Linked DNA regions of Lichenicola cladoniae. The protein of the gene in region 1 binds, or shares a complex with, the protein of each later gene. Links are inferred from orthologs where the notes say so. Each region holds a gene or a part of one and is shown in the gene's direction. Other genes may lie near its edges.

Region 1 (3,314 bases):
TGGTCAGACAGATGGAGCGGCTGCCAAACTCTCCCGTCGATGATCTCGGCCTGCCGGAGGCGATGCTGCTGCGGCCGTCGCTGTTCGCGGTGTTCGACAACGTTCGCGACGAGCTGACCCTGGCGGTGCCGCTGCGTCCGGACGGCGAGCACCAGGCCGACATGCTGTGGGCGCGCGGACAGGCGCTGCTGGCACAGGCCCGCGACGCGCTATCGCTGGAACTACCCGCGGCCAGCGCTGTCCAGCCCGTCGCCACCGTGCCGATCGAGCCGCGCTCGAACTTCACGCGGGAGGCATTCCTCGATGTGGTGGGCCGCGTCCAGGAGTACATCGCCGCCGGCGACGCGTTCCAGGTGGTGCCGAGCCAGCGTTTCTCGGCATCGTTCGCGCCGCCGCCATTCGCCCTCTACCGGGCGCTCAGGCGGATCAACCCGGCGCCGTTCCTGTTCTTTCTTGACCTGTCCAGCGGGGACGACCGGTTCCAGCTGGTCGGCAGCAGTCCCGAGGTGCTGGTACGCCTGCGCGAGGGCACCGTCACCGTGCGTCCGCTGGCCGGCACCAGGCCGCGGGGCGCCGACCGTGCCGAGGACGAACGGCTCGAGGCCGAACTGCTCGCCGACCCGAAGGAGCGCGCAGAGCATCTGATGCTCGTCGATCTCGGCCGCAACGATGTCGGCCGGGTTGCCACGCTCGGGAGCGTCAAGGTCACCGAAAGCTTCATGATCGAGCGCTTCAGCCACGTCATGCACATCTCCTCGACCGTCGAGGGCATGCTGCGTCCCGAACTGGATGCGGTGGACGCGCTGATCGCCGGCTTCCCCGCCGGGACCCTGACCGGCGCCCCGAAGATCCGTGCCATGCAGATCATCGACGAGATGGAGCTGACCCGGCGTGGCACCTACGCCGGATGCATCGGTTACTTCGGCGTGGATGGCGCCATGGATACCTGCATCGGCCTGCGAATGGCGTTGATCAAGGACGGGACGATGCATGTGCAGGCGGGATGCGGGGTCGTTGCCGACAGCGTGGCCGAGGCCGAGTATCAGGAAACGATCCAGAAAGCGCGTGCGCTGTTCCGGGCGGCCGAGCTGGCGATAGCCCAGACCCAGCCGCCCCCTGGTGTCCAGGTGCATGCTGATGCGCAGCGTCCGCATGGCGTTTCTACCTGAGGTGGTTTGACCGGTCCGGGGCGGCACCCCACAATAACAGCATGATCCTGCTGATCGATAACTACGACAGCTTCACCTTCAACCTGGTGCATTACCTGGGCGAACTCGGTGAAGCGTGCGATGTGCGCCGGAACGATGCGCTCTCGGTCGACGAGGCGATGTCGCTGCGGCCGGAAGCGATCGTGCTGTCGCCTGGTCCGTGCTCGCCAAACGAAGCCGGGATCTGCTGCGACCTGATCGAGGCGGCGGCGGGCAGGGTACCGATCTTCGGCGTTTGCCTCGGGCACCAGGCGATCGGCCAGGTGTTCGGCGGCGAGGTGGTGCGTGCGCCAGCGCCGATGCACGGCAAGGTCAGCCCGATCCAGCATAACGGCGGCGACGTGTTCGCCGGTCTTCCGTCGCCGTTCCAGGCGACCCGCTATCATAGTCTGACCGTTAGGCCGGACACCCTGCCGGCGACCCTGGTCGCCACGGCCCATACGGCTGACGGGGTGGTCATGGGCCTGCGGCATCGGGACTTCCCGATCTTCGGGGTGCAGTTCCACCCGGAGAGCATCGCCTCCGAGCATGGCCACGCGATCCTGGCCAACTTCCTGGCACTGGCACGTGGCCGCAACACTCAAACGCGCGAACTGGCTGCCTGAACGATGGGCCTCGCAGACCCGGCTTCTCGGTGCGCCTCCGGCCTGTGCACCCGGTATGATGCGGGCCCGACGAATGGATGAACAGCCGTCGCTGAAGCCGGTGCTCGCCCGGGTTGCCGATGGTGCGCGCCTGAGCGTCGAGGAAGCGCAGGCGGCGTTCGAGATCGTGATGTCGGGGATCGCCACCGACGCGCAGATCGCCGGGCTGGTGATGGCGCTTCGGGTCCGCGGCGAAACGGTATCCGAACTGGTCGGCGCAGCCCGGGCAATGCGGGCCAGGATGACGATCGTTCCCGGCGTCGCCGACGCGATCGATGTGTGCGGTACCGGCGGGGATGGCCACGGCACCCTCAACATCTCCACGGCGGTCGCCTTCGTGCTCGCAGCCCTCGGCGTGCCGGTCGCCAAGCATGGTAACCGCGCGGTCTCCTCGCGTGCCGGCGCGTTCGATACGCTCGAGGCGCTGGGCATTCCGTTCCTGCAGGAGCCGGCCGCACTCGAGGCATCGCTGCAGATGAACGGCCTTGCCTTCATCGCGGCCCCCGCCCACCACCCGGCCATGCGGCACGCCGCCTCGGTGCGGTCCGATCTCGGCACACGGACGATCTTCAATCTGCTGGGTCCGCTCTGTAATCCTGCCCGCGTGCGCCGCCAGATGATCGGGGTGTTCGCCCCCGGCTGGATGGAGCCGATCGCCAGGGCGATGCATCAGCTCGGGTCTGATTGCGTGTGGGTGGTACATGGCGACGGTGCGGCGGGCAGCACCGCGCCGGGCATGGACGAGCTCAGCCTTGCCGGTCCGAACCGGGTGGTCGTCATGGACCAGGGCCGGCTCAGCCGGTTCACGCTTCGTCCCGAGGATCTCGGGCTCGAGCGGCAGCCGATCGAGGCTGTCGCCGGGGGCGATGCCGGCGATAATGCGCGGGCGCTGGAGCGCCTGCTCGAGGGTGAGGCCGGTCCGTATCGCGATACGGTCATGCTCAATGTGGCCGCGGCCTTGCAGGTCAGCACCCGGGGCAACATCTCCCCGGCATCGTTGTCGGTGCCGGTGGATGCAGTCGGCGGGAACCCGGGGGCGACAGACGAGGTGGAGGCACCGATCGAGCGGTTGCGGCAGGGGCTGCGACATGCCGCACGCGCGCTCGACGACGGCGCGGCTCTTTCCGTGCTGAACGCGTTGCGCAGACCAGATCCCCGCCTTAACCGAACGAACGCAGGATTTGTGTGAGATGGGCCTCCGAGATCGATCAGGTCGCAAATTCGATGCATGACATGCCCGATGTGCTGGACCGGATCTGCGCGCTGACCCGCGAGGAAGTCTCGCGCCGTTGCGTCGGCCTGCCGCTCAAGGAGCTCAAGCTCCGGCTGCGCGACCTCGCCGAGCCGCCACGCGGGTTCGGTCAGGCGCTCAAGCTGAAGACCGCGGAGCGCCAGGTCGGCCTGATTGCCGAGATCAAGAAGGCCTCGCCCTCCGGTGGCATGATCCGGCCGGAATACGACC
Region 2 (3,314 bases), 680 kb from region 1 along the record:
GCACGACCGGCCCGCACATGAGCGAGCCGGTCGCGATCATCGACCCGCCCGATGGGGCTGTGCTGATGCACATCGCATCGCCCGGCTTCCGGGCCGTGGAACCGGACATCATCAATTCCGAACTGACGCCGGCCTCGGTCTATGCAGCCGTCGCGGCGCAGCGTGAGCCGGTGTTCGCGCCCCGTACCGTGACGGCCTGGCTGTTGCAGGACGTGTTCGTGGCCTGCGAGGGCCTGGTGTTCGACCACCACGGTGCCCTCTACGGTCCCAGCATCACCCAGCATGCCCCAGCCGAGATCGAATGGGCGGCGGGGCAGGTTCGCGAGGCGATTGCCGGTGCCACGGTGCCCGGGCATGACGGCCCGCTGGTGCTCGGCAAAAAGCGCGGTGCCGCCAACTACGGTCACTGGCTAATGGAAATGCTGCCGATGCTGCACCTGGTGCTGTCGCGGGTGCAGGGAGATCGGCTGGGTGTGCTGGTCCATGATATCCACGACCCGCAACTCGGCGAGGTAATGCAGAGCAGCATGCGCCTCGCGGGGATCGCGGACGAACAGGTGCGCGTCTCGAACCGTTTTCCGGTACGGGTGCGCCGGTTGATCCTGGTGGACGGACTGACCCGGCACGGAACCTACATGTCGCCCCTGGTGCGGGCGTGCCATGACCGGCTGGCACATGACAGCCGGGGGACCGGCCATGAGCGCGTGTTCATCGCCCGCGGCATCGGCATGCGCCGCGATTTCGCCAGGGCGGCCGAACTCGAGGCGCTTGCGGAACGAAAGGGGTTCCAAGTGTTGAGGACGGCCGGAACCACGCTGCAGCAGCAGATCGGCGCGGTGCGTGACGCGCGGGTGATCGTCGGCGCGATGGGGGCTGCGATGACCAGCATCGCGTTCGCCAGGCCAGCCGCGCAGGTGCTGGTATTCGCCGGTGCCGCCATGCCGGACACGTTCTTCTGGTTCGTCGCCAACCAGTTCGGACACCGCTACCGGGAAGTGCGCTGCCGCCAGACGGAAGTGGAGGCGGGCGCCTCGTACGATCGCGACCTGCTGATCACCGATGCCGAGTTCGGGCGCCACCTCGCCGCCGCCTGACGCGGTGGGCCGCGTCGTCCGTGCCTTGTCCTGGCGCGAGCCGGAGCAGGCATTCGAGCATGTCCGCGACGATCCGCATCTGGTCTGGCTCGACAGCACCGGACCCGTCGGCCCGCGCAGCCGGTATTCGTATCTGTGCGTCGACCCGTTCGAGATCGTCAGGACCGGGCCCGGCGAAGATCCGTTCTCGTTGCTGGCGGATGCGCTGGCACGCTGGCCGGAGCCTGCCGGCGATGCAGGTCCGATGCCGTTCATGGGCGGTGCCGTCGGGCTGCTCGGCTATGGGGCGGCCCATCATCTCGAACGGCTGCCACGCCGTCATGCCGACGATCCGGATGTGCCGGAGTTCTGGTTCGGACTGTTCGACCTGGTGCTGGCGTTCGACCGCGCGGAAAGCCGGTGCTGGCTGATCTCGACCGGGCGACCGGAGCGGGACCGAGACAGTCGCTCGAACCGGGCCCGCGCGAGGGCGGACTGGCTCGAGAACCGTCTCGCCAAGGTTCTGCCGGTTCGGTGCACGCCGCAGCCCGAACTTGTCTGGACGCCGGACCTGTCGGCCGAAGCCTATGCGGCGATGGTCGAGCGTGGCCTCGACTACATCCGCGCCGGCGACATCTTCCAGGCCAACCTGACCATGCGGCATGTGGCAGTGCGACCGCCGCAACTCGATGCGGGGTCGGTGCACCTGGCCCTACGCCGGATCAATCCGGCGCCGTTCGGAGCCTATCTCGCCTGGGCACCGGGATGCGCCTTGTGCAGCACCTCGCCGGAGCGGTTCATCCGGCTCGAAGCGGACGGACGGGTGGAGACACGGCCGATCAAGGGGACGCGCCCGCGGCCATCGGACCCCGGCCGAAACCCGGAACAGGATCGTCAGGAAGCGGCCCTGCTGATGTCCAGCTCCAAGGACCGGGCGGAAAACCTGATGATCGTCGACCTGATGCGCAACGATATCGGGCGCGTGGCCGAGTTCGGCAGCGTGACGGTGCCGTTGCTGTGCGAACTGGAGACGTTCGCGACGGTGCATCACCTGGTCTCGTCGATCACCGCGAAACTGCGGCCGGACGCCGACGCGGTGAGCCTGCTCCGCGCGACATTTCCCGGCGGTTCGGTGACCGGCGCACCGAAGATCCGGGCGATGGAAATCATCGACGAGCTCGAGGCGTCGGCGCGTGGTCCCTATTGCGGGTGCATCGTCTGGATCGGGTTCGATGGCGCCATGGACAGCAGCATCGTGATCCGTACGCTCGTCCTGACCGGTCGGCAGGTGGTGGCACAGGCGGGCGGCGGCATCGTTGCGGACTCGGTCGCGGCACAGGAACATGACGAGATGCTGACCAAGGTGGCGCCGCTGCTGTCGGTGTTTTCGCGGACCGGGCGGCCGACATGAAGGACTGGTGCGACGGCAGGCTGCAGGACTCGGCAGCCGTGCGGATCGCGCCGGACGATCGCGGCTTCACGCTGGGCGACGGGTTGTTCGAAACGATCCGGGTCAGCGATGGCGCGGTCGTTCATGGTCGCCGGCACCTGGCACGGTTGCGCGAAGGTGCTGCCATGCTCGGCATTCCGGCTCTGCGGGACGACGAGGCGATCGAGGCGGCGATGCATCAGGTGCTGGTGGCGAACAGGGTCGCGCAGGGCAGCCTGCGGCTTACCCTGACGCGCGGGCCAGCACCACGCGGGGTCGCTCCACCGGCATCGCCGCGCCCGACGATGCTGATCACGGCCGCGACCGGGCTCACCATGCATGGTCCGGTCTCGTTGATCGTCGCCGGCGAGACACGGCGAAACGAGTTCTCGCCGCTGAGCCGGATCAAGTCGCTGAACTATCTCGACAGCGTGCTGGCACGGCAGGAGGCGTCGCGGAAAGGGGCTGACGACGCGATTTTGCTCAACACGCGCGGCATGGTCGCCGAGACCAGCGCCGCGAACCTGATTGCGCTGATCGACGGCGTGCTGGTGACACCGCCGGTCGGTGACGGCGCGCTCCCCGGCATCGCGCGCGGGCTGCTGATCGACAGAGGACTGGTGATGGTTGCGCCGATCGGCCCGGACCGTCTTGGCCATGCCGAACTGCTGGTTGTGTGCAACAGCCTGGGCCTGCGCGGTGTCGTTTCGCTCGATGGACGCAGCCTGGAAGTGCGTCCCGACCTGATCGAGCGTCTGACGATCGGGATCAGGGAACCGTGATGGAGTTCTTCTGAAAGATGCAGTGCTCGC

The links.
Region 2: the proteins of HN018_RS09730 (region 1) and HN018_RS06515 are in contact, whole or in part, in a solved structure (PDB 8RP0), measured with the Escherichia coli proteins. The link is inferred for Lichenicola cladoniae from one-to-one orthologs.

The regions. Positions count from the first base shown.
Region 1 is NZ_CP053708.1:2,103,758-2,107,071, forward strand. What follows is about bases 13-3,011. They hold HN018_RS09730 (anthranilate synthase component II), read left to right. Parts: upstream 13-1,210; coding sequence 1,211-1,813; downstream 1,814-3,011. Other genes in these bases: trpE (anthranilate synthase component I), read left to right, coding at 13-1,169; trpD (anthranilate phosphoribosyltransferase), read left to right, coding at 1,887-3,011. Outside these bases: more of trpE, read left to right, coding at 1-12; more of trpD, read left to right, coding at 3,012-3,041; indole-3-glycerol phosphate synthase TrpC, read left to right, coding at 3,077-3,314. UniProt on the Escherichia coli protein: Part of a heterodimeric complex that catalyzes the two-step biosynthesis of 4-amino-4-deoxychorismate (ADC), a precursor of p-aminobenzoate (PABA) and tetrahydrofolate.
Region 2 is NZ_CP053708.1:1,426,757-1,430,070, forward strand. What follows is about bases 273-3,271. They hold HN018_RS06515 (anthranilate synthase component I family protein), read left to right. Parts: upstream 273-1,059; coding sequence 1,060-2,484; downstream 2,485-3,271. Other genes in these bases: HN018_RS06510 (glycosyltransferase family 61 protein), read left to right, coding at 273-1,094; HN018_RS06520 (aminotransferase class IV), read left to right, coding at 2,481-3,271; HN018_RS06525 (CheR family methyltransferase), read right to left, coding at 3,271-3,271. Also shown: more of HN018_RS06510, read left to right, coding at 18-272; more of HN018_RS06520, read left to right, coding at 3,272-3,284; more of HN018_RS06525, read right to left, coding at 3,272-3,314. UniProt on the Escherichia coli protein: Part of a heterodimeric complex that catalyzes the two-step biosynthesis of 4-amino-4-deoxychorismate (ADC), a precursor of p-aminobenzoate (PABA) and tetrahydrofolate.